Regions from separate parts of the Cobetia sp. L2A1 genome, predicted to be linked through region 1. Evidence: predicted binding sites of a transcription regulator. Region 1 holds the regulator's gene; each other region holds the start of a gene.
The links. The regulator PhoB, encoded in region 1, activates phosphate uptake and scavenging genes when phosphate is short. The targets are predictions, from matches to a motif close to TGTCATANNNNTGTCANA.

Region 1 (8,271 bases):
TTGGCTGTTCCGTCAACCAGATCTGCAACGCAGTGCCATCGATATCAGCCGCGCGCCGCTGTGCCTCTCGAGTCAGCAGTCATTGGCGATGGTAGACAGCGTATGGATGCGGCGCTCAATGTTTTCCCACGGCCGCTTCCGTGTGCTGGTGCAGGAAGGCTTCACGCCGGCGTTTCAAGCGGCCATCGGTCTCTGATACCACAGCAGATGACAGTGCCTTGTCAGCCCTTCGATTACCTTTTTGCGCAGCCCGTTCAGGAGTCCTGATGTCCGCGTCATCCCCCTCGCCCGCCGCTCGTCCATCCCGCCTGGCCGACTATCTCGCACTGACACGCCTCGATCGTCCGATTGGCACCTGGCTACTGATGTGGCCAACCCTTTGGGCACTATGGCTGGCAGCTGATGGCCTACCACAGCGCAATACTCTGCTGATCTTCGTGGCAGGGGTCTATTTGATGCGCGCCGCGGGCTGCGTGATCAACGACTACGCCGATCGCCACTGGGACAAGCATGTCGAACGCACCCAGGATCGACCACTGACCTCGGGGCGCATCTCGGAGCGTGAGGCGCTGACCTTGTTCGGTGTGCTGGTAGCCGCCTCCTTCATACTGGTGTGCTTCACCAATCTGACGACCGTACTGCTGTCTATCGTGGCCGTACTACTGGCCGCCAGCTATCCCTTCATGAAGCGCTTTCACCACCTGCCGCAAGTCGTGCTGGGCGCCGCCTTTGGCTGGGCGATTCCGATGGCGTTCGCTGCCACCCTGGAAGAGGTACCAAGCTATGGCTGGTGGTTATTTGCGGCCAACCTGATGTGGACCGTGGCCTACGACACCGCGTACGCCATGGTAGATCGTAATGATGATCTCAAAGTCGGGATCAAATCTACCGCCGTGCTGTTTGGCCGTGCCGACAAGCTGATGATCGGCCTACTGCAACTGGGCATGCTGGCGGTACTGATCGGTATTGGCCTGCATCTCGCGCTGAATATCTTCTACTGGCTAGGGCTGACGGCAGCCGCTGCTACCTTCCTGTGGCAGCAGCGCTTGATTCGCGATCGTGAGCGAGGCCCATGCTTCCAGGCCTTTCTCAATAATCACTGGTCAGGTCTGCTGATCTCCGTGGGTATCATATTGGCGACCTGGCCAGCGACCTGAGTCGCCTGCAACTTCAATGCCTCAGCACCAGATGAGCCACCTGCCTTGCAGGTGGCGCATTTCATTTTGAAAAGGATAAAAATACTCGCCAACGTGGAGTTCAGCCCTCTGGTCGCAAGCTCAGCAAGCTGCCATGCTTGCCACTGTCATCTCGTTGTCATACAAGCGGGGTGTAATCGTCATCGACCTGTCATTTTGGCGCCTGCGCCGACTGCTGCCTGGGATCTAGCGATGAGCTCCAAGACTGTACTGATTGTCGACGACGAATCTTCGATACGCGAGATGATCGCCGTCGCACTGGAAATGGCGGATTACCGCGTGCTGGAGGCCGATAACGCCCAGGACGCTCACGCCATCGTGGTTGATGACAAGCCTGACCTGCTACTGCTGGACTGGATGATGCCAGGGACCAGTGGGCTGGAACTGGCGCGGCGTCTCAAGCGTGATGAGACCACCGCCGAGATTCCCATCATCCTGTTGACCGCCAAGGGCGAGGAAGACAACAAGATTCAAGGGCTGGAAGCGGGAGCTGATGATTACATCACCAAGCCCTTCTCACCCCGGGAATTGGTAGCCCGACTCAAGGCCGTACTGCGTCGCACGACGCCCAAGGGAGTCGAAGAGGCAGTGGAAGTCGAGGGCTTGATGCTCGACCCTGCCAGCCATCGCGTCACCGCGCATGGCAGCTCTCTGGAAGTCGGCCCGACCGAGTACCGCCTGCTGCAGTTCTTCATGACCCATCAGGAGCGTGCCTACACCCGTAGTCAGCTGCTGGATCAGGTATGGGGCGGTAATGTCTATGTCGAGGAACGCACCGTGGACGTGCATATTCGCCGTCTACGCAAGGCGCTGGGCGAAAGCCATCAGCACCTGATTCAGACCGTGCGCGGCACCGGCTACCGCTTCAGCGCCCAGGCCTGAGGCGTAGATGCGCTACTGGACGAATGAGCTATGGCGACTCGGCTATCTGGTCGGTGGCTTCGGGTTGATTGGTGGTTTGCTCGGCTTCCTTGCCTGGGGGCTTACGCTAGGGTTGGCACTGTATCTTTTCGTGCACCTGCGCCATCTCAAGAGTCTCTACACCTGGCTGATCACCAATCCCCATGAAGAGCCTCCGCCGGGTGATGGCGTGTGGGGAGATCTGCTCGATCGCCTGTATCGTTACCAGAAGGGCCAGCGCAAGGCACAGGAGCGCTTGCGCAGTATCCTCAACCGTATTCAGGAATCTTCCGAGGCAATGCGTGATGGCCTGGTGATGCTGGATAACCACGGTGACATGGAGTGGTGGAACAGCGCTGCCGAGCAGCTTATCGGTCTCAAGGCCAGTCATGATCGCGGTCAGCACGTCACCAACTATCTGCGTGATCCTGCCTTCATCGACTACTTCAATCGGCTCGACTATCGCGAGCCGCTGACGCTTCAGTCACCGCTGTCAGATAACATGATCTTGCAGGTGTCCATCACGCTGTTTGGCGATAACGAACGTCTGGTAATGGCACGTGACGTGACGCGCCTCTATCAACTGGAAGAAATGCGCCGCGACTTCGTGGCGAATGTCTCTCATGAGCTGCGCACGCCGTTGACGGTGCTGGCGGGCTATCTGGAAACCTACAACGACTATGCCAGTGATCTACCGCCCCGCTGGCAGCGTGGTCTGGGGCAGATGCAGAGCCAGACAGACCGCATGCAGCACCTGGTGGAAGATTTGCTGACCCTCTCGCGACTGGAAACTGACGAGCTGACTGGCGAGGGGCATTGCCTCAACATGCCGGCTTTGCTGGAACAAATCCGTGAAGATGCAGCGGGACTCTCTCAGGGACGTCACACCTTCTCCGTGGAGGCAGAGACCACATTTTCACTCTGCGGAGAGGAGCAGGAGTTGCGCAGTGCCATCTCGAATCTGGTCTTCAATGCCGTACGCTACACCCCGGAAGGCTGTCATATCACACTGCGCTGGCGCGCGACCGATGACGATTTGATAGTGGAAGTCGAAGATGACGGTGATGGCATTGATCCTGTTCATCTGCCGCGCTTGACCGAGCGCTTCTACCGTATCGACAAGGGGCGCAGCACGGCGACCGGTGGAACCGGTCTGGGACTCGCTATCGTCAAGCATGTGCTGATTCGCCACCAGGGCCATCTGGACATTGATAGCCACCCTGGCGAAGGGTCCCGCTTCCGGTGTCATTTTCCGGCATCACGGCGCTGTACGCGGGATAACTGATGGATGGGAGCTCGCGAGCCCCTCTTCTGTTATGCGCATACGACAACGCCCCGTAGTGTCCTCATGATGAGGCCATTACGGGGCGTTGTCGTATTCCTCTATCACCTCACCTGTCAGCCGCTGTCACACCGGTGCAGGCAACTGGCGATAGTGGCTCTGCCACATCAACACGGCACCCGCGACAGCACCGGGGATCAATAGCAGATTGGCCAACGGTACCAGCGTCACGACAAAGACCACGCCCCCGAAGGTCAGCGACGGCCACCAGCGCGCCTTGAGACGCTGCTTCATGTCACCAAAGCTGACCTGATGGTTGTCCATTGGATAGTCGAGATACTGAATCGCCATGCTCCAGGCTGAGAACAGCCCCCATAACAACGGCGAGAGCAGATTCAGCCCCGGGATGAAGCCGATGATGAACAACGCGATCATGCGTGGAATGAAATAGCCCAGCTTGGCCATCTCACGACTGAGTGAGTCAATGCCAATCTTCATCAGGCCACGATCATCATCGATCAGGGTGCCATCAAGGCGATGCTCGACCTTCTCGGCAAGAATGCCGTAAAAAGGCGCGGCGATCAGATTGGTCACCAGGCTGAAAGTAAAGAACACCACCAATAACAGACTCAACACCAGTACCGGCCAGATCAACCAACTCAGCCATTCCAGCCAGCTGGGTACCTTGAGCATCCAGTAGTCGATCCAACCGCCAAACTGGCTGAACAGTACCCACAGCGTCACGCTATAGAGCACCAGGTTGATCGCCAGCGGCACGAACACGAAGCGACGCAACCCTGGGGTGTAGACCATGCGGGTCCCGCGGACCAGCGCCGATACGGCATCAATCATGCGACGTCCTCGTCATCTAAAATGAAGCGGCTGCTCTGTGGCGGCCGGAGCCACACCCTAGCATTCCCGACCGCGCTGCGCAGCAGCAATGCCTGCAGATGCAAACGCCCCGCAGGCACTCGTGAGAGCATCTGCGGGGCGTCTTGTGATTCGATGACATGAGGGAGACAAGGTTGTAACGATGAGCGCCAGCACATCTCTCAGGTGTCAGCCCGCACCGACTACACCGTTCTCAACGCTTGTCGAAATCCTGCGGCTTAAGATCGTGGGTATCGGTATGACGCACGTCCACGCCCTTGACCAGGAAGATGACGTATTCAGCAAGGTTGTCAGCGTGATCACCGATACGTTCCAGCGCGCGCAGAATCCACATCACGTTGAGCACCGGCGTGATCTGACGCGCATCTTCCATCATGAAGGTCATCAGTGAGCGCATGGCACTCTGATATTCCTGATCCACCGAGACATCTTCGCGCAATACCTTGAGAGCCAGATCCGTGTCAAAGCGGGCGAAGGCCGTAAGCGCATCACGCACCATGCTGCGGACATGTTGGCTGAGGTGGCGCACCTCGACCATGCCGCGCGGGCTCTGGCCATTTTCGACCAACGACAGGGCATTGCGTGCAATCTTGCTTGATTCATCACCGATGCGCTCGAGATCAGACGTGGCGCGAATGACCGCCAGCACCAGACGCAGATCAGAGGCGGCTGGCTGACGGCGTGCCAGCACGCGGGTGCACTCGTCATCAATCTTGAGCTGCATGTCGTTGACGGCCTTGTCATTGTCACGCACACGAGTCGCCAACTCACTATCACCTTCCAACAGCGCGGTGACGGCATCCTGCAATTGCTTTTCTACCAGACCGCCCATGGCCAGAAGGTGTGTCTTCAGCGCATCCAGCTCGTGATTGAACTGCTGAGATATGTGCTTGCCGTGCGAATCGCTGGTGATATCCATTACCCTCTCCCGGGAAGTCATCCGCCGAGGAAGGCGGTATGTGACATGAGTGACATTACAAGTATGGGCCGTGCAGCATGGCGTAGCACAGGTGTCTCCCACCCAGCATGCCAATGCATGATGACAGTTTTGTTGCACTGCCATCAGAACGGCCTGATACGAGGGCCGGGACGCTCAACTGCATCCTCACTCAGGCTTAACCAAAGCGACCCGTGATGTAGTCTTCTGTCTGGCGACGGCGCGGATTGGTAAACAGCTGATCGGTGGGTGCGTACTCCACCAGCCGACCCTCATGCAGGAAGGCGGTAGCATCAGAGACCCGTGCCGCCTGCTGCATGTTATGGGTGACGATGACCAGCGTCAGGCGTGAACGCAGCGAGCGGATCAACTCCTCAATCTTCAGTGTCGAGATTGGGTCCAGCGCCGACGCTGGCTCATCGAGCAGCAATACCTCTGGCTCTACCGCTAGCGCACGAGCAATCACCAGCCGTTGCTGTTGGCCGCCGGAGAGGCCTAGTGCACTGTCGAACAGACGGTCTTTCACCTCATCCCACAATGCGGCGGCACGCAGGCAGGCCTCGACCTTGTCATCCAGGTGGCGCTTGTCACGCACACCGACCAAGCGCAGTCCGAAGGCAACATTCTCATAGACCGACATCGGGAAGGGGTTGGGAGCCTGGAAGACCATGCCGACGCGACGGCGCAGCATCGGGACATCAACGCCACGCGCATGAATGTCCTCACCTTCCAGCCGTATCTCTCCCGTCAGATGCGACTGCTCATCGAGATCCGTCATGCGGTTGAAAGTCCGCAACAGACTCGACTTGCCACACCCGGACGGGCCGATGAAGGCTGTAACGCGCTTGCGTGCAATACACAGACTGATGTCATCCAGCGCACTCTGCTGACGCCCCTCGCGCGAGCGATACCCCAGCGAGAGACCGCGCGTTTCCAGGCAGACATCACTCGTAGCAATGCGAGTCGAATCCTGGGGTGGTGTCATCCGTGTACGCACTGTCTCGTCATCACGACTCATTCGGTGGCCCCCTTATAACGTTGTGCCAGCAGGTGACGCAGGCGGATGGCACTCAGATTGAGGCACAGAATGACGGCCACCAGCACCAATGCGGTGGCATATACCAGCGGGCGGTTACTGAAGGCATCGCTGCTCTGGAACGCCAGATCATAGACCTGATGCCCGAGGTGCATGAATTTACGGTCGAGATGGAGCCACGGGAAGCTGTCATCGACCGGCAATTCCGGCGCCAACTTGACCACCCCGACCAGCATCAACGGTGCCACCTCACCGGCGGCACGAGCCACTGCCAGAATCAGACCCGTCATCAGCGCAGGGGAAGCGGCAGGCACTATCACGCGGCGCAGTGTCTCAAGGCGCGTCGCCCCGAGCGCCAGAGCCCCTTCACGTAGCCGCTGTGGCACACGTGCCAACCCCTCTTCAGTGGCCACGATAACCACCGGCAACGTCAATAACGCCAGCGTCAGCGAAGCCCACAGGATACCGCCGGTACCGAAGGTGGGCGTGGGTAGCTGGTCGGCATAAAACAGACGATCAATCCCCGCACCCACCCCGTAGACAAAGAAACCCAGCCCGAAGACACCGTAAACAATCGACGGCACACCGGCCAGATTGCGCAGTGCAATGCGCGTCAGTTGCGTGAGGCGTCCCTGGTGCGCCACCTCATGCAGGTAGAGCGCTGCCATGACACCAAAAGGCATTACGATGACTGACATCAACACCACCATCAGCACGGTGCCGAAGATCGCCGGCCAGGCACCTTCACCACCGTCATTGGACGTACCGGAGACAAAATCCGCGAATCTGCTCAATGTCAGGGAAAGGCGCCCGCCAAATCCCAGCGCGTTAGGCTGCCAGACACGCTTGATATCATCCAGCGCTACCTGACCGTCATATCCACCGCGCCCTGCGAGGCTCAGCTGACCAGCTGTCAGTGCATCGCGAAGCGTCATGAGGTGTTGTTCACGCTGGATAAGCGCCTGACGGGCAGTCTCTATCTTCTCTGCAAGTGCCGGCGATACCTCTCCACTATTGAGGCTGGCGGTACCCTGCTGCATGAGATCAGAAAGCTGCTCGCTCAGCTGTTTGCTGTCACTGCGCAGAGCCGCCAGATTACGCCGCTGCCCCTCGAGATGCGCCAGGCGTGAAAACAGTGGCGTGGCGTCATCCACCAGTGGCTTGCCGCTGCCTGTCTCATCAGCAGGACCAGTGGTGACAAGCTCACCTGTTGTGGGATCACTCAGCGATTCCGCCATGCCGTAGAGCACCCGGCCATCGCGCAATTCCAGCGCCAACGCCTGCTCAGGAAAGATTAGTGTGTTCAGCATGTCCTTGGGCAACCATCGCCAGCTGGCGGCGGCACTCTGCTCGGAAGACGTCTGTAACAACCACCATTGCTGAGGCCGAGAGGCACCAGTGGCCATCTGCACATGGCGGACCTCCTCACGCATCAACTCACCGAGCAGATGCTGCCCTTTGTCTACTGGTGCTGCGTCTATTGATGTTGTTCCAACGCCCACTCCAGCTTCTGTCGTCTGCACAGAGGCATTGATCGTGTCAGTCGTCGGGGGCACCAGCGCTATCTCGACAAGGCGCGAGGGCCAGAAATGACCCAACGAGCCCGCCAGCAGCAACCCGACCAGCCCCATCATCAATAGCAGCGAGACACTGACCGCCATTGCATTCAGCCATCCCCAAGGGCCGCCATCGCGCCAGTAGCGGGACAATCGTGCAAGTAGGTGCTCCTGCGGGCGTAGCAAAGAGGGAGATGAAAGTGGCCGAGGCGTCCGAACGGTACTCATCCCCAACCTCCTCGCGCAGGCGGCGCAAATCGCTGACGCAGCACTTCGGCGAAAGTGTTGACGATGAAGGTGAAAAGAAACAGTGCCAGCGCTGCGAGGAACAGCAGACGATAGTGGCTACTGCCAATGTCGGCTTCCGGCAGCTCGATCGCAATCGTGGCCGCCAGTGAGCGAAGCCCCTCGAACAGGCTGGCATCCACCAGCGGTGTATTGCCGGCTACCATCAACACGATCATGGTTTCGCC
Region 2 (8,271 bases), 800 kb from region 1:
TTCTCGAGTTCTTCGTTGATGATGTCGCGGATCTGGACCATGTTACCCAGACGCAGGCCTTTGGAATTCTCTGTCGGCGTTGCATTGGTCATCTGGGTGATGGCCACATCGGTGCCCGGGTTCTTGGCGTAGAAGCCTTGCTCGCGCGTCAGATCAGCCGCAGCGGTAGTGATCGGCAGGTAGCCTGTGAACTGGTGCCAGTCAGCCTGGACTTCCGGTTTGGAGAGGTACTGGAAAAACTTGGCGACACCCTTGTATTCCTCGTCACTGTGGCCGGAAAGCACCCACAGTGACGCGCCACCGATGATGGAGTTCTGCGGGGTATCGATCACGTCGCTGTCGTAAGGTAACGGCGCAACGCCGAACTCGAAGCCCTTGGCGCTTTCCTTGACGCCGGCATAGCTGGCGGAAGAGGCCATCATCATGGCGCATTCACCAGAGTAGAACTTGGGCGCAGCATCATCGAATCGACCACCGAATACGAAGCGCTTGTCCGCTTGCCAGTCGTCGAGCCGCTGGATGTGGTCGACCACTGCGGTCTTGTTGAATTCAAGACGCGTATCGATACCAGCGAAGCCATTGGCCTGGCTGGCGAAGGGGATGTTGTTGCGCGCCGAGAAGTTTTCCAGCATCACCCAGGACGGCCAGGTAGTGGTCAGGCCGCAGGTAGCCGCACCGGAGTCGACAACTTTCTTCAGCGCGACACCCAGCTCTTGCCATGTCTCGGGAACGGACTCTACGCCCGCCTTGGCAAGCATATCCTTGTTGTAATAGGTCACCGGCGTAGAGGAATTGAAGGGCATCGACAGCATCTGGCCGTCAGTGTCGGTGTAGTAACCGGTAACAGCAGAGAGATAGGCTTTAGGATCGAAGGCTGCCCCCTGTTCAGGAGCATACTCATCCATCAGCTGGTAGACCGGCAAGATCGCGCCCTTGGCGCTCATCATGGTCGCGGTACCCACTTCGAAGATCTGCACGATATCCGGGCCTTTGCCGGCACGGAAGGCAGCAATCGCGGAGGTCATGGTCTCGGAGTAGTTGCCCTTGAAGACTGGCTTGACGATAAATTCATCTTGGCTCTTGTTGAAGTCGGCAGCGATCTCGTCAACTTTTTTGCCTAGTCCACCGCCCATGGCATGCCACCATTCAATTTCGGTGGCAGCGAGTGCACTGGTAGAGGCAGCGGCAAAGCCAGCTGCCATGGCCAGACTGACGAGGCGGCGAGTCGCGCGATTGCTGAGGGTTGCTTGATGAGTCGGGCGGCGCATGGTCGAACTCCTGAAAGGTTCCCTGGCCAGTTTTCGCAATGGGATGGAAGGTACTGGCGGCTGACGATCAATGGCGAGCGATCAAGTGAACATTTTTTTGTTCTTTTAATGATCGTCCGAAAAGCGTAGACGACTTTAAAGCGCTATCCTTACAACTTTGTGACAAGTTGATGTTCGTTCGAGTGTATGTGGGTGTTGGCGTGTGCGTGTGAATCGGACGTCTTTCCGTACCTGTCGAGAGGGTTTTCGGTCACTGATGCGTCACTGATAAGCAGTAGATAAGTGGGCCTGTAAGCCATCACCAGATGAGTGTGCTAGGCTTGCGCGCTGAAAATGCCTGTGGCGGAGAATCCGATGAAAGTGGTTGAAGTGAGTGCCGGTGCCCGGCGTGATGCGTGTCTCGCGATGCTGTGTGCCGAGGTACATGGGCGTGAAGGTGGCCTGGATGCACTGGTGAGTTACGCCGGTGTTCGTGGCGTCTGGTTCGAGAACGAGAATGCCCGCCTGTTTGCGCTGGTGGATAGCGGCGAACGCATCCACTCTGTCGCCCTGTTGGTGCTCGACGAGAACGCTCGCGGCCTGAATCTCGCTCTGTGGGCAACACCGCCAGTGCATCGCGGCCACGATCACGGTATCGCGCTAGTTTCGCAGCTGTCTGATCACGGCCGTCTGCAGGTGCGCCTTACCGATAGCGCGCTGGTCAGTGTGCTGCGTCGCGCGGGCATCAATGACTGGCTGGAAGCGGAAGCAGAGGGTGATCGTCCGCGTGAGCTTGTCGGCATGAATCCAGCAGCGCGGGTGGGGAAACTCTCAGCCCTTGATGCTCCGTTGCGTCTTGATCGCGAACGAATCAAGCGTACCTTCAAGGCGCGCCCGAAGGACTTCGAGACATATAAGAATGCCTTTGTACGTGACCTTGAGCACTTTGCTCGTCACGTTTGAGGCTCGTCAGGAATTGGGTTCGTTACCACTGATGTCCGCCAACACAAAGGCCCCGCTCAATGAGCGGGGCCTTTGTGGTTTCCAACGTAGGTGTCTAGCGTGCACTTCTGGCGTGCGATGCCAATGCCGTGATCAGGCGGCGTCCTGCTGATCACCGGAATCAGTAGCTTCGGTAGCCATTGGCTTGCGTATGAAGGCATCGAAGTCAAAGTGATCGACGGTCAGCATATCGAGCACCTCAGCTTCGAATACACGCATGAAGTTGCCATCTTCACCGGACAGAATGCCAGCCTCGACGGCAGCTTCGATGCGCTCTTCCGGGGACAGGGCATCAGCCGGAATCTCGCCCTTGTGATACGCCTTGGCCAACGTCTTGTAGATCGGCTCTGCACGCGGGTAGTCCTTGAGCAGGGCATTGTAGCGAGCCAGTGCATTGTCTTGCTGGCCTTCGTCCTGCACATCCCAGGTATTGGATGTCAGCTTGGTGCGCAGTGCACTGTCAGTGGAGACAGCACGTGCGATCTCGCGAGTCAGAATATCCTTCGGCATGGCGAACTGACGGCCGCGCGGTAGCGTGATGACGCGCAGGGCTGTGCCGAGTGCTCGGTTGGGCAGGTTGGCAAACAGCGCATCCAGCGCAGTCTCTGCACGGTGCAGCAGCCACTGCATGCTGTAGTGGAACAGCGCCTCTTCGTGCTCAGTGGCGTCCGTCTCGTGCCACTGTTTGAGCGTCAGTGATGCCAGGTACAGATTGGAGAGTACATCGCCCAGGCGAGCGGAGAGCATCTCGCGCGCTTTGAGACTGGCACCGAGACTCGCCATGGCGGCATCAGCAGACAGTGAGAAAGCAGCGCTGAAGCGATTGATGTGTCGTGCGTAAGGGGTAGCGATCGCATCGAAGCCACTAGCCTTGCCACCGATACCGAAGCTTTGCGTAAAGGCGCGTGCGGCGTTACCGAAGATCAGGCCGGCATGGCTGAAGAAAGCGTGGTCGAAGGCACTCAGATCATCAGCATCCTTGGCAGCCAGCTCTTCCAGGACATACGGATGACAGCGAATGGCGCCCTGACCGAAGATCATCAGGTTGCGGGTCATGATGTTGGCGCCTTCCACCGTGATGGAGACAGGTGTTCCGGCGTAGGCAATGCCCATGTAATTACGCGGACCCAGCGTCACGCCACGGCCACCGTGGATATCCATGCCGTCCGCCAGTAGCGAGCGGGCCATTTCGGTCAGCTGGCTCTTGAGGATGGCGGAGGGCACGGCCGGCTTGTGGCCATTGTCGATCATGTTGGCAGTATGCAGTACCGCGGCCTGGCTGATGTAGTTCATCGCGGCCATGCGGGCCAGCGGCTCCTGCACGCCTTCCATCTCGGCGACCGGCAGGTTGAACTGGCGACGAATACGCGCGAAGCCAGCACTCCAGCCCAGTGCATACCGCGAGATGCCGGCAGAGCCTGACGGCAGCGTGATGCAGCGTCCGACGGACAGGCACTCGACCAGCATCTTCCAGCCCTGACCGGCCATCTCCTGGCCGCCAATCAGATAGCTGAGCGGGATGAAGACGTCGGTGCCGAAGATCGGGCCATTCATGAACGGCGCGCCAATCGGGTGATGGCGACGACCGATGTCCATGCCATCGGTGTCACGCGGGATCAGCGCACAGGTGATGCCGATATCTTCCACGTCGCTGAGAAGATGCTCAGGGTCAAACATGCGGAAGGCCAGGCCAACCACGGTGGCGACTGGTGCCAGTGTGATCCAGCGCTTCTCGAAGTTGAGGCGGATACCAACCACTTCTTCGCCATCGTGCATGCCGCGACACACGATGCCGGTGTCAGGGATGGAGGTCGCGTCACTGCCGGCACGCGGGCCAGTCAGGCCAAAGCAGGGGATCTCACGACCATCCGCCAGGCGCGGCAGGTAATAGTCCTTCTGTTCTTCGCTACCATACTTGAGCAGTAGCTCGCCCGGGCCGAGCGAGTTAGGGACGCCCACGGTGACCATCAGCGTTTCGTTGACCGACAACTTCTGCAGCACCAGTGACTGCGCCTTGGCCGAGAAGCCGAGGCCGCCATATTGCTTGGGAATGATCATGCCGAAGAATTTTTCGCGCTTGAGGAACTCCCATAGCTCGTTGGGGAGATCTGCACGCTCACGGGCAATTTCCCAGCTATTGGTCATGCCACAGGCGACTGAGCACTGGTGATCGATAAAGGCCTGTTCTTCGCTGGAAATGCCTTCATTGCGCTGGGCAGTGAGGATGTCCCACTGCGGCTTGCCAGAGAACAGTTCGGCGTCCCAGAACACGGTACCGGCTTCCAGAGCGACCTTTTCGGTTGCGGAAACCTTGGGTGAGACCTTCTTGAACATGGTGAACAGGCGCGGGCTAAGCCACTTGGTGCGCAGTGCCGGTAGACCACACACGGCCACTATTGCTGCTGCGATCAATAACAGGCTGCCAAGTACCGGTGCATTTACACCGAGACCAATCAAGCCGGTGAGGGCGAGTACGCCGATAGCGGCGATTGCGCCGGCTTCACGCGCCATGACAGTCAATAGACCGGCTAGCGCGACAAGGATAAGGATGAGCTGCGTCATGGCAGGACCTCCGAGGGATGGCGAAAGGAAATGGCGCTGTTCAGCATGTGTGGCTATCGATCAGCGACGATCAAAAAGTCTCGTAGCCTGAGTAGAGCATAGCAGGCATGCGTTTAGAACAGTTGTTTGAATTGTTTTCAGCGTACCTCATGTCTCGTCTTCCTGCCAGTGCGCCCAAGGTCGAAGATCAATGTCATGTGATGAATATTGTCGGTATCCACACAAGAGTATTCTGGAGGCGCAGATACAAAAAAGGCCCCGCGATGCGAGGCCTTTGGTTATCGATCAGTCATGGACACTTGCGTGCATCAGCTGCTGGTCGGAGCAGAATCGATCTGACGCTTTGATGGCTGCTTGGCTGGGGTGCCTGGCTCGATCACGAAATAGTCTGCCTCGGAGGCTGGCAGTGGCTCTTGACCCCGAATCTTGTCAGCCATTTTTTCGGCCAGCATGATCGTCGGCGCATTGAGATTGCCTGTCGGGATGATCGGGAATAGTGAGGCATCCACGACGCGCAGGTTTTCGATGCCATGCACGCGGCCAGCGCCGTCAACGACGGAGGTCTCGTCACTGCCCATTCGGCAGCTGCCACATGGGTGGTAGGCAGTTTCTGCGTGGTTGCGTACGTACTCGTCGAGCTCTGCATCGGTCTGTGCCTGCACACCCGGTGCCAGCTCTTTGCCACGATAGTCGTCCATCGCCGGTTGCGCGACGATTTCACGGGTCAGGCGGATAGCGGCGCGGAATTCCTGCCAATCACGTTCTTCGGCCATGTAATTGAAGAAAATCGACGGTGCGGCCTTGGGGTCCAGTGACGTCAGGCTGACGCGCCCTCGACTCTGGGACCGCATGGAGCCGACATGTGTCTGGAAGCCATGGCCCTGCACTGCACTCTTGCCGTTGTAGCTGATCGCGATCGGCAAGAAGTGGTACTGCAGGTTCGGCCACGCTTCACTGCTGTCGCTGCGAATGAATCCAGCAGCTTCAAATTGATTGCTGGCGCCAATACCGGTGCCCTTGAGCATCCATTCCAGTCCGATGGGCGGCTGGTTGTACCACTTGAGTGACGGATACAGTGAGATTGGCTTCTTGCACTCGTACTGAATGTAGAGCTCCAGGTGATCCTGCAGGTTCTCGCCAACCCCCGGTAGGTGATGCACCATCTTCACGCCTAGCGGCTCGAGGCGTTCACGGTTACCGATACCGGAGCGCTGCAGAATCTGTGGCGAAGCGATAGCGCCTCCACACAGCAGTACTTCCTTGCGCGCGCCAATACGATGATCCTGACCTTTACGCTCGTATTTCACGCCGACAGCCGTCTTGTCCTCGAAGAGGATGACGTCAGTCGTCGCGCGCGTCTCGATAGTGACGTTGGGGCGCCTCCTGGCAGTATCCAGATAGCCGCGGGCGGTGGAAGCACGACGACCATTCTTGGTGACGAAGCGATCCATCGGGCCGAAGCCTTCCTGCTGGTAGCCGTTGACGTCTTCTGTTGCCGGATAGCCCGCCTCGATACCCGCAGCGATAAAGGCATGATACAGCTCGTTGTTGCCTTTCTTGGGTGTCGTCACCGACACCGGACCCTCTCCACCGTGATAATCGTTCGCGCCGATATCACGTGTCTCACACTTGCGGAAGTAGGGTAGACACTGACGATAGTTCCAGTCGGCCAGAATTGGATCCTTGGCCCAGTTGTCATAATCCAACGCATTGCCGCGGATATAGCACATGCCATTGATCAGTGAGGAACCACCCAGGCCCTTGCCGCGGCCACATTCCATGCGGCGATTATTCATGTGCGGCTCGGGATCGGTACGGAAGTCCCAGTTGTAGCGCTGGCCCTGTAGAGGGAAGGCCAAGGCTGCCGGCATCTGGGTGCGGAAGTCGAAGCGATAATCCGGACCACCAGCTTCCAGCAGTAGCACGCTGACATCAGCATCTTCACTCAGGCGGGTGGCCAGCACGTTGCCGGCGCTACCTGCACCGATGATGACGTAGTCGTATTCACGATCGAAATGGCGCATGTGTTCTCCTCTGGCATTCTGCGTTTCTGTTATGAAACTTCACGGGACACCGACTGGCTCGCGAGACTTGCAAGATTGATGTGATCTCGTCACAAGACTCACGAGACCGAGCATGTCCCGTGTAGCAGGTGCGTCAGATTGTCGGGGGGCTAGGTGTGTCGGTCATGAATCGCCGTCGGGGTCCTACATGACAGGCAGGGCTGTCACCAGGGGCGAGAAGACGACACATTGAAATTCGCGTACTGTCAGCGCCGCGTTGTAGCGTGCCCAATTGAGGTAGGAGGCGCTGTCACGTGGAATATAGGCGTGCAGTACGAACCGGCATGACGAGTGATCGACATGCCGGCGGGTAGGGCTTCTGGCGCGTTGTTGTCCGGCGTCAGGCGGATATGACGATTAGAAATGACCAGGGGCGTTCGGTGTGCGTCTGGTCGAGGCCTTGCAAGCCTGGGTAATACGAATTAGAAGGCAGACTCGAACGGGCCCATCTCAATCAGAACGGACTTGGTTTGAGTGTAGTGCGCAAGCGTCTCGACGCCATTCTCACGGCCAATACCGGACTGCTTGTAACCACCGACCGGCATTTCGGATGGGGATTCACCCCAGGTGTTGACCCAGCAGATGCCCGCTTCAAGCTGATGAATCACGCGGTGAGCGCGATTCAGGCTCTCGGTGAACAGGCCTGCAGCCAGGCCGTAGGTGGTGTCGTTGGCGCGACGGATGACTTCTTCTTCACTATCGAAGGATAGAATGGCCATTACTGGGCCGAAGATCTCTTCCTTGACGATGCGCATGTCATCGCTGCAATCGGTAAAGACGGTCGGGGCTACCCAGGCGCCTTTGGCGAACTGGCCTTCGGTCATGCGTTCGCCACCGGCGATCAGACGGGCACCGTCCTGACGGCCGATCTCAAGATAGGACACGACCTTGTCGAGGTGCTCGAAGCTGACCAGCGGACCGAAGGTGGTGGTGCGATCCTGAGGGTCACCCGCCTTGATGCGTGCCACACGCTCAACAATCTTGGCCTCGAACGCATCCTTGACGCTTGACTCGACGAACACGCGAGTACCGTTGGTGCACACCTGGCCGGAGCTGTAGAAGTTGGCCATCATGGCGCCATCGGCAGCGCGATCGAGGTCGGAGTCCGCGAATACCAGCAGCGGGGACTTGCCGCCCAGCTCCATGGTGACTTCCTTGAGACTTGACGAGGCAGAGGCAGACATGACTTTCTTGCCAGTCCCCGCTTCACCCGTGAAGGAAATCTTGGCGATATCCGGATGCTCGGTCAGCATCACGCCGACGCGAGCATCGCCTTGCACGACGTTGAATACACCGTTCGGCAGACCCGCTTCGGTGAAGATCTCAGCCAGCTTCAGCGCGGTCAACGGGGTGACTTCGCTGGGCTTGAAGACCATGGCGTTGCCTGCTGCCAGCGC
Region 3 (8,271 bases), 360 kb from region 1:
CACGTCCAACATGGACGAATTCTTCGAAATTAGAGTGGCTGGCCTCAAGCATCAGATCGCCTTTGATCGAACTGATCCCGGTCCCGATGGCATGCTGCCCGGCAAGGTGCTGGATGAGATCTCACGCATCACTCACGAGCAGGTAGAGCGTCAGTACCGCATTCTCAACGAGGAGCTGATCCCCGCCCTTGAAGAGCAGCACATCCGCTTTCGACGCCGCAATCAGTGGAACGCCAAGCAGAAGGCCTGGGTGCGCAGCTACTTCGAGGACGAGATTCAACCCGTCATCAGCCCGATCGGGCTCGATCCGTCGCATCCCTTCCCGCGCCTCGTCAACAAGAGCCTCAATTTCATCGTCGAGCTGGAAGGCAAGGATGCCTTTGGCCGCGAAGGTGGCCTGGCCATTCTACCAGCGCCACGCTCACTGCCACGCCTGATTCGGGTGCCCGACGACATCACCGATGCTGGCTACACCGAATATGTCTTCCTGTCCTCGATGATTCATGCGCATGCTCAGGAGCTATTCCCGGGGATGAAGATCAAGGGCTGTTATCAGTTCCGTCTGACACGTAACGCCGACTTGTCCGTCGATGCCGAGGATGTCTCGGACCTTGCCTCCGCGTTGCGTGGTGAGCTGCTGGCACGCCGTTATGGCGACGGTGTCCGCTTGGAAGTGGCCGACAACTGCCCCGAGACGCTCTATGCCTTCCTGCTCAAGCAATTCGAACTGGAGCTGCGCGATCTTTATCAGGTCAAAGGGCCCGTCAATCTCAATCGCTTGATGGAAGTCATCGGCGATGTCGGCCGCGAGGACCTGCTCTACGCGCCCTTCACGCCCGGCATTCCGAAGGCATTGAAAGGTGATGGCAGTCTGTTCGATGCCATCCGCCGCGAAGACATCCTGCTTCATCATCCGTTCCAGTCATTCTCGCCGGTCGAGAATCTGATGGCCGAAGCGGCACGCGACCCCAACGTGCTGGCGATCAAGCAGACGCTCTATCGCACGGGCGCTGACTCCAACATCGTCTCATCTCTGGTGGAAGCGGCACGTCAGGGCAAGGAGATCACGGTCGTGATCGAGCTGCGCGCGCGCTTCGATGAAGCAGACAACCTGCAGCTGGCATCACGCCTGCAAGAAGCCGGTGCCATCGTCATCTACGGCGTGATGGCCTACAAGACCCACGCCAAGATGCTGCACATCGTGCGCCGCGAGAATGGTGAGCTGCGCCATTACGCTCACCTGGGCACGGGCAACTATCATGCAAAGACGGCGCGTCTGTATACCGATTACAGCCTGCTGACCTCCAACGAGACGCTATGCGAGGATGTCCACAAGGTCTTCCAGCAACTGACGGGCATGGGCAAGCAGCGCACGATCGAGAAGTTGCTGCATGCGCCCTTCACTCTGCATGAGCGCATGGTGGAGATGATCGATCGCGAGACCCGCAATGCCGAGAAGGGCAAGCGCGCGCACGTCATCGTCAAGTGCAATTCGCTGACGGAACCCAAGCTGATTCGTGCGTTGTATCGTGCCTCACGCGCTGGCGTACAGTGCGATCTGATCATCCGTGGTGTGTGTTGCCTACGCCCTGGCGTGCCAGGTATCTCCGACAACATCCGCGTGCGCTCAGTGATCGGGCGCTTCCTCGAGCACACGCGCACCTTCCACTTCCACAATGCCGGCAGCCCGGAAACCTGGTGTTCCAGTGCGGACTTCATGGAGCGCAACATGTTCCACCGCGTCGAGACCTGCTTCCCGCTGCTGGACAAGAAACTGGCCCAGCGCGTCCGCAAGGATCTGGACACTTATCTGGTCGACAACTGCCAAAGCTGGCGCCTCGAAAGCGACGGCCACTATACCCAGTTGGATGCCGGCGATGCCGAGCCGATCAGCGTGCAGGAGACCCTGCTGTTCGCCTACGCTGCCAAGGCCTGATGCTTTTCTGCTATTGCTGACATCATATCGTCTCCGCCCTTTCGACCCTCACGCTAACCCGTGAGGGTCGTTTTCGTTATGAGCAACTTCGCACAACACCATCACACAGGATGCTCGTCACTCCTTTGCTCGCTTGATGAGCGCTGGTCTGACACAGATACACATGAAAAAGCCCCCGCATCTTGGATGCAGGGGCTTCATTGACACTCAGGCGTGATCCGTCACACCGCCAGCGTCTCAGACACCGACCTGGCCACCATCGGCACGCTGAATCACGACGGTGGATGCACGCGGACGCACGCTCCCTTGTGTCACGGCAGTAGCATCATCGCCCTGCGGCCAATTACTCGGATGCTGGATGTTGACGAATAGCGCCGTTCTGTCTGGCGTCGCGAAGATCCCGGTCACTTCACAGCCATTCGGGCCCACCGCAAAGCGCTTGAGCTGCGCCTGGTTGTCAGCACCGATCACCGCAGCATCGCCCTCAGCCTGCTGGAGTGCCGCCGGCACGACAGCCAGAACCTGATCATTGGTGGCATCTGCCACGCCTTCATAACCGTTGTCAGTCTCGATCCACAGGATACCCTGGCCGTCTTCACGCTCATCGAAGTACAGGCCATCGGGACTGGCAAACTGGTTCATCTCGGTCAGGCCGGACAGGTTGTCCGCATCACTGGCAGCGGCACCAAAGACGAAGATTTCCCAATCGAAGTTGCCATGCCCTTCAGTTTCGCGCCAGCGGATGATCTGGCCTGCCTCGTTATCGGCACGCGGGTTGGCAGCGTTGGCCGGTGCTGTCTTGTAGCCGACACCCAGTTCTTCAATCGCCTTGCCATCGGCCGTGAAGGCCGCAGCAGATCCCTTTTCGGTACGATCAGTGTTGTTGGTCAACGTCATGTAGACCTCACCCGAGATCGGGTCCACCGCGCCCCACTCCGGGCGGTCCATCGGTGTCGCACCCATCAGATCAGCCGCATCAGCGGTATGCACGATGATGCCAGCCAGATCATCGGCAGCCAGATTCAAGGCCGCTGCCAGCGTGCGGCCATCCTTGGTCACGGAGTCCGGTGTCAGCTTGAGCCATTTGCCAGTGCCATCGGCAGAGAACTGGGCAACATGCAGCGTGCCCTTGTCCATGTACTTGCTGCCGATCGCCAGACGGTCCTTCTTGTCTCCTGCCACATGTGCATCGGAGGCATCCCACTTGGCGTCAGACACGAATTTGTAGATGTATTCGTTGCGCGAGTCATGACCCGAATAGAAAACGACTGGCTCGCCTGCCACCAGCTTGCCCGGCCAGCAGCCTTCGTGACGGAAACGACCGAGTGCAGTGCGCTTGACGGCCTTGGCGTCGGTATAGGGATCGATCTCGACGATATAGCCGAAGGACCGCGGCTCATTGCGGTAATCGCCGGTAGCGCTATCTGCGGTCGGAGTGTTGTCAAAGCGTGCAAATTCACCGCTGACCTCGCCGGCATCACCTGCGGCGGTTTCCCATCCATAACGGCCGCGCTCGGTCTCGATGCCGAGACGATCATCGTCCAACTCGCGACCTTCACGCTTGACGAAATATCCCGGCCAGTTCTCTTCACAGGTCAGGTAGGTGCCCCACGGGGTATAGCCATTGGCGCAGTTGTTGTTGGTACCACGTGCCAGCATGCCGTCTTTCGAGAACACCGTCTTGACGTAGTCGCTACCGGCCACCGGACCACTAAGCTCCATTTCGCTGACGCTGGTGAAACGACGGTTGTAGCCGGATTCTGTCACCACGTTCCACTTGCCAGCGGTATCTTTCTTGATCTCGATGACCGACACACCGTGTGCATTGATCTCGGTACGCACTTCATCCGCCGGACGCTTGCCTTCATCGGTATTGGTTGCACCGCCCTTGGGCGCCCACAGGGCATCCTGGTCGATATATTCGTTGTTCATGACCAGCAGGAAGTTGCTGGAGGCTGTCTCTGCCGCGAGTGCGAAGTTGTGCATGCCATCATGGTGCATGCCGACGCTGTTGGCCTGAATCTCAGGCGTCAGGGCAAGATCTTCACGCCACTGTGGCGCAGCGCTATTGAGCGGTGTACCCCACGGCGCCAACACCTGAGCGGTATAGCCAGCGGGAACGACGAAGGCATCGGTACGCGAGCCATTGATGGACTCGAACGCCAGAGTCAGCGGAGTCTTCTCGGGCATGGGTGCTTTTTTGTTGCTGTCGTCACTATTGGCAGCACCGCTGAAACCGGCAAGACCAAAGCCACCCAGTACGCTGACAGCCGCCATCCCCAGACCACCCTGTAACACATTGCGGCGAGAGATATGCTTTTCGATGACAGATGAAAACGGCTCATTGCTACTGGCATTCAGCAGGCGATGATCTTCAATTTCCTTGCTCATGAATATTCCCCGGTGTCAGGTTGCGGGTTGTTCTTCTGGGACATGGCAGCCAATCGCTTACCAAAGGCCACAGAAGTGATACGCGAACCGGATGACATTCATGTGACGGAGCCAAGGCAGTACGGCAGAGACGACGACACCCAGCGACAGGAAAGCCGCTGGGTGTCGGGGTATCGAGAGAGATCGAGGGTGATCAGCAAACTATCGAAAAGCGATCGAGATCAAGCCAGTATCTGCCAGCATCAGCCCAAAATACCTTTTGGACTTAGGCCAAGAATCAATGCCAGAGCGTACTCGAGTAGCTATCAGATACTCCGTAGACGCTCAGCCGCGAGCATCAGCAGGTGCTCCGTCGTCTCCCAGCCGAGGCAGGCATCGGTGACAGACACGCCATGACGCAGCTGAGACAACCGTGAGGCCACCGGTAGCGCCTGCTTACCTTCATTGAGATGGCTCTCAAGCATCACGCCAACCAATGCGTCGTCGCCTTGCATGCGCTGAGACAGCACATCGAGCATCACTTCGCTTTGCCGACGATGGTCCTTGCGCGAATTGGCATGACTACAATCCACCATCAGACGTGGTGTCAGGCCTGCACTTTCCAACTCACGGCGACAGGCTGCCACAGAGGCTGCATCGTAATTGGGCTGACCGTGGCCACCGCGCAACACGACATGCGTGTGCGGGTTACCCGTGGTCTCGATCAAGGCCGGACGACCATCGTCGTCCATACCGAAGTGACGGTGACCATGCGCTGCTGCCCCTATCGCCTGTATCGCGACCTCAACACCACCGTCAGTGCCATTCTTGAAACCCACTGCACAACCAAGGCCTGAAGCCATCTCACGGTGAATCTGAGACTCTGTGGTACGCGCACCGATAGCGGCCCAGCCCAGCAGGTCTTCCAGGTAGGCGGCCGTCAGCGGCTGTAGCAGCTCGGTCGCGACGGGCAGTCCCATCTGATTGATTTCCAGCATCAGCTGACGTGCCTGATGCAGACCGGCGGCCATGTCATCACTACCGTCTAGATGCGGATCATAAGCCAGTCCCTTCCAGCCGACTGTCGTACGCGGCTTCTCGACATAGACACGCATCACCAACTTGAGACGATCACGCACCTTGGGCTCTATTGCTACCAGGCGAGCTGCGTATTCACGTGCAGCCTTCGTGTCGTGGATCGAACATGGCCCCACGACAACCAGCATGCGGTCATCTTCACCGGCGAGAATGGCGTTGATCTCGGCACGATGCTGAAGAAGTTCGGTTTGCAGTGCAGCACTGACTGGCAGGCTCACTCGTAGTTCAGCGGCGCTGGGCAAGGCTTCACGACTGATGCGCCCAGTAGTCAGGGAAGGTGTCGGGCGGGCATCAGGGATCGTCACAGTAGCGTTCTCGGTCTCATTCTCGGAAAGGTCGTTAGCCGTCATGACACGTTCAAGGCTGGCATTCATGGTCTTTATCTCCGGTGATGAAGCATCTGCTCCATCACGCAATATTCAGTCTGGCAAACAGGGACTTCGCAACATGTCACTCTGGTGGCTCTCGCCCTGCCCCGCGGTGACAGCGGCAAGAGATAGGGCGCCACTAAATCGCCAGCGCCAATAACCATGCACGACCCGTAAGGAAGCAAGGATGAAGCGAGTCAATGTGGTCGTGGTGCGCATGGCAATTCCTCTGTTCATTCAAGCTGAGATCATTCGTGTCGCGATTGCTGGTCTACCAGTCCCGAGACGATGCCCTGTATTCGTACAAATTGACCGGACCATAAATACAAAAACCCCCGGTCGTGGCTGCGACCGGGGGTTTTTCAAGGTGGTGGCAGCCCGTACAAGACAGGCGCGCCGTAACCTCAGGCGCGCCCCTGTATAAACCAATACCAATAATCCGCAGCACACGTACTGCTGACTACCTGACCCGAAGGGCAGACAGTGGCAGAACGCAAGCTGGAAGATGTCGGGGGGTTCATGGGCAAGACCAGTATCCATTAACAACAATAAAGTGACATTATGCCAATAACGTAACGCATGAAGCGCGAGATCTCTATCCTTGCATCCAGAATCGTCGTGCGCAAGCGTGATCAGGCAACTATTCGTTGCCAGCTTGGCGTAAGGGAGACTATCGGCTCAGATATGCATCAGTATAATCATTGCTTGCCGACCGATCTTGATGACCGGCAACGCGCATTCGTTCAGCGGTGTCTGACCTACCGCGCCCACAGCCTGGAATGCATGCATGCAGGATACCCGAAATGACGCACTCGTAGAGTATCTGCTGGGATGTGCCCGGCAGGATGCAAAGGCACTGGATCGACTTTATCGTGCAACCAGTGCGCATCTATACGCTCAGTTGATGCGTATCTTGAGACATGAGGCATCCGCGCAGGATTGTCTTCAGCAGGTATACATCCGGATATGGGCTGCCGCTGGCCAGTATGATGCCAACCGCGCCCGCCCGATGACTTGGCTTGGCACCATGACTCGCAATATCGCCATCGACTGGATACGTCGACAGCGCCCCAGCGAGCATGACAGTGATGAATTGATCGCAGCCATGCCAGGGCTCAGTGATATCGAGGCAGATGTCGACCTGGCCCAGCATAGTGGTGAACTCCATCAATGCTTGGCCGAGCTGAATGATGATCAGCGCCGCGCCCTGGAACTGGCCTATTTCGAAGGCCTAACCCACCAGGATCTGGCCAACCAATTGGACCAGCCCTTAGGCACCGTCAAGAGCTGGGTCCGACGTGGACTCGAGAGGTTGAAGATATGCATGAGTCATTTGATCTGAGCGACCCCGAACTGCGCGAAATCGCAGCGGGTGAATACGCGCTCGGCACACTGACACGTGACGAACGCACAGCTTTTGAATCGTTGCTGTCCGTCAGCCACGACGTACAACGCGATGTAGAACGCTGGCGCGAACACCTGAACGTGTTCAACGAGCAGCTGACACCCATTGCGCCGCCTGCCAGTGTCTGGAAAGGCATCGCCGAGGCGACCGGTACAGCCCGCCAGCCGTGGTGGCGTCGCCTTGGCCTCTGGCAAGGCATGACAGCTACCGCCTTCAGTGTCGCGCTCGCCATAACGCTGACCTTCAGTCTCGGACAGAACGAGAGCATGGAGAGCGACTATGTGTTCGTGGTCAGTAACCCTGACAGCAGCCCTGGCTGGATCGTCAATGCGTCTCACTCGGGCGAGATGATGGTGCAGGCCGTGAGCCCCAATGCTCCCGCCCCTGGCAAGGTCTGCGAACTCTGGCTGATGACCAAGGATGGCGAGAAACCCATGTCATTGGGCATCCTGCCGCACTCCGGCTCCATGAAGGTGGAAGTGCCGAAGGAATATCTCGCGGCCTTCCCTGACAGTGATCTCGTGATCACGCTGGAAAACCCGGGCGGCGCCCACTCTGGCAAGCAGATGGGACCGACACTCAAGAAAGGTCAGTTCACTGCTGTCGAAGGGCGTCATATCCTGTAGATGACAGGTCGCAGCACGATATGCCATCAACGAAAATGCCCCCGCTGAAAAGCGGGGGCATTTTTGTGTGCATCATCTGGCTAGCCTTCTGGCGCAAGCGATGCCAGAGGCATCATTGGTCAAAAGCCCATCACTTGAGGTGACGGCCTCCATCTACCGGCATGGTGGTACCTGTCACATAGTGGCTGTCGAGCAGGTAGCGCATTGCCTGCCAGATCACACCCGGCCCCGGCACGCTCTGCATCAGTGACTTGGCTTTCGCCCGTTCGGCATAGTCATCATCGTCGTCAGGCTTGAGCATGATCAATGCTGGCGCAATCGTATTGACCTGAATGCGTGGGGCAAACATGGCCGCGAACGATAGCGTCAGGTTCTCGAGCCCAGCCTTGCTGGCCGCATAGGCCGCATGCTTGCTGGAGCCCTTCTGCACCACGAAGTCACTCATGTGGATGATATCGGCTTGTGATT

Region 2: the regulator PhoB is predicted to act here: its motif matches at 1,416-1,433, upstream of ugpB (sn-glycerol-3-phosphate ABC transporter substrate-binding protein UgpB).
Region 3: the regulator PhoB is predicted to act here: its motif matches at 4,418-4,435, upstream of GQR90_RS15630 (PhoX family protein).

Annotation. Positions count from the first base shown of each region.
Region 1 is NZ_CP047025.1:4,047,823-4,056,093, forward strand. It holds gene GQR90_RS17200 (chorismate--pyruvate lyase family protein) at 1-196, shown strand, start outside; gene ubiA (4-hydroxybenzoate octaprenyltransferase) at 267-1,157, shown strand; gene phoB (phosphate regulon transcriptional regulator PhoB) at 1,389-2,078, shown strand; gene phoR (phosphate regulon sensor histidine kinase PhoR) at 2,086-3,381, shown strand; gene cysZ (sulfate transporter CysZ) at 3,505-4,230, opposite strand; gene phoU (phosphate signaling complex protein PhoU) at 4,463-5,188, opposite strand; gene pstB (phosphate ABC transporter ATP-binding protein PstB) at 5,385-6,191, opposite strand; gene pstA (phosphate ABC transporter permease PstA) at 6,221-8,026, opposite strand; gene GQR90_RS17240 (ABC transporter permease subunit) at 8,023-8,271, opposite strand, start outside.
Region 2 is NZ_CP047025.1:728,190-736,460, forward strand. It holds gene ugpB (sn-glycerol-3-phosphate ABC transporter substrate-binding protein UgpB) at 1-1,268, opposite strand, end outside; gene GQR90_RS03135 (hypothetical protein) at 1,623-2,210, shown strand; gene GQR90_RS03140 (acyl-CoA dehydrogenase) at 2,343-4,811, opposite strand; gene betA (choline dehydrogenase) at 5,120-6,835, opposite strand; gene betB (betaine-aldehyde dehydrogenase) at 7,297-8,271, opposite strand, start outside.
Region 3 is NZ_CP047025.1:3,683,137-3,691,407, forward strand. It holds gene ppk1 (polyphosphate kinase 1) at 1-1,936, shown strand, start outside; gene GQR90_RS15630 (PhoX family protein) at 2,174-4,327, opposite strand; gene GQR90_RS15635 (3-deoxy-7-phosphoheptulonate synthase) at 4,633-5,778, opposite strand; gene GQR90_RS15640 (sigma-70 family RNA polymerase sigma factor) at 6,560-7,114, shown strand; gene GQR90_RS15645 (anti-sigma factor) at 7,093-7,803, shown strand; gene folM (dihydromonapterin reductase) at 7,934-8,271, opposite strand, start outside.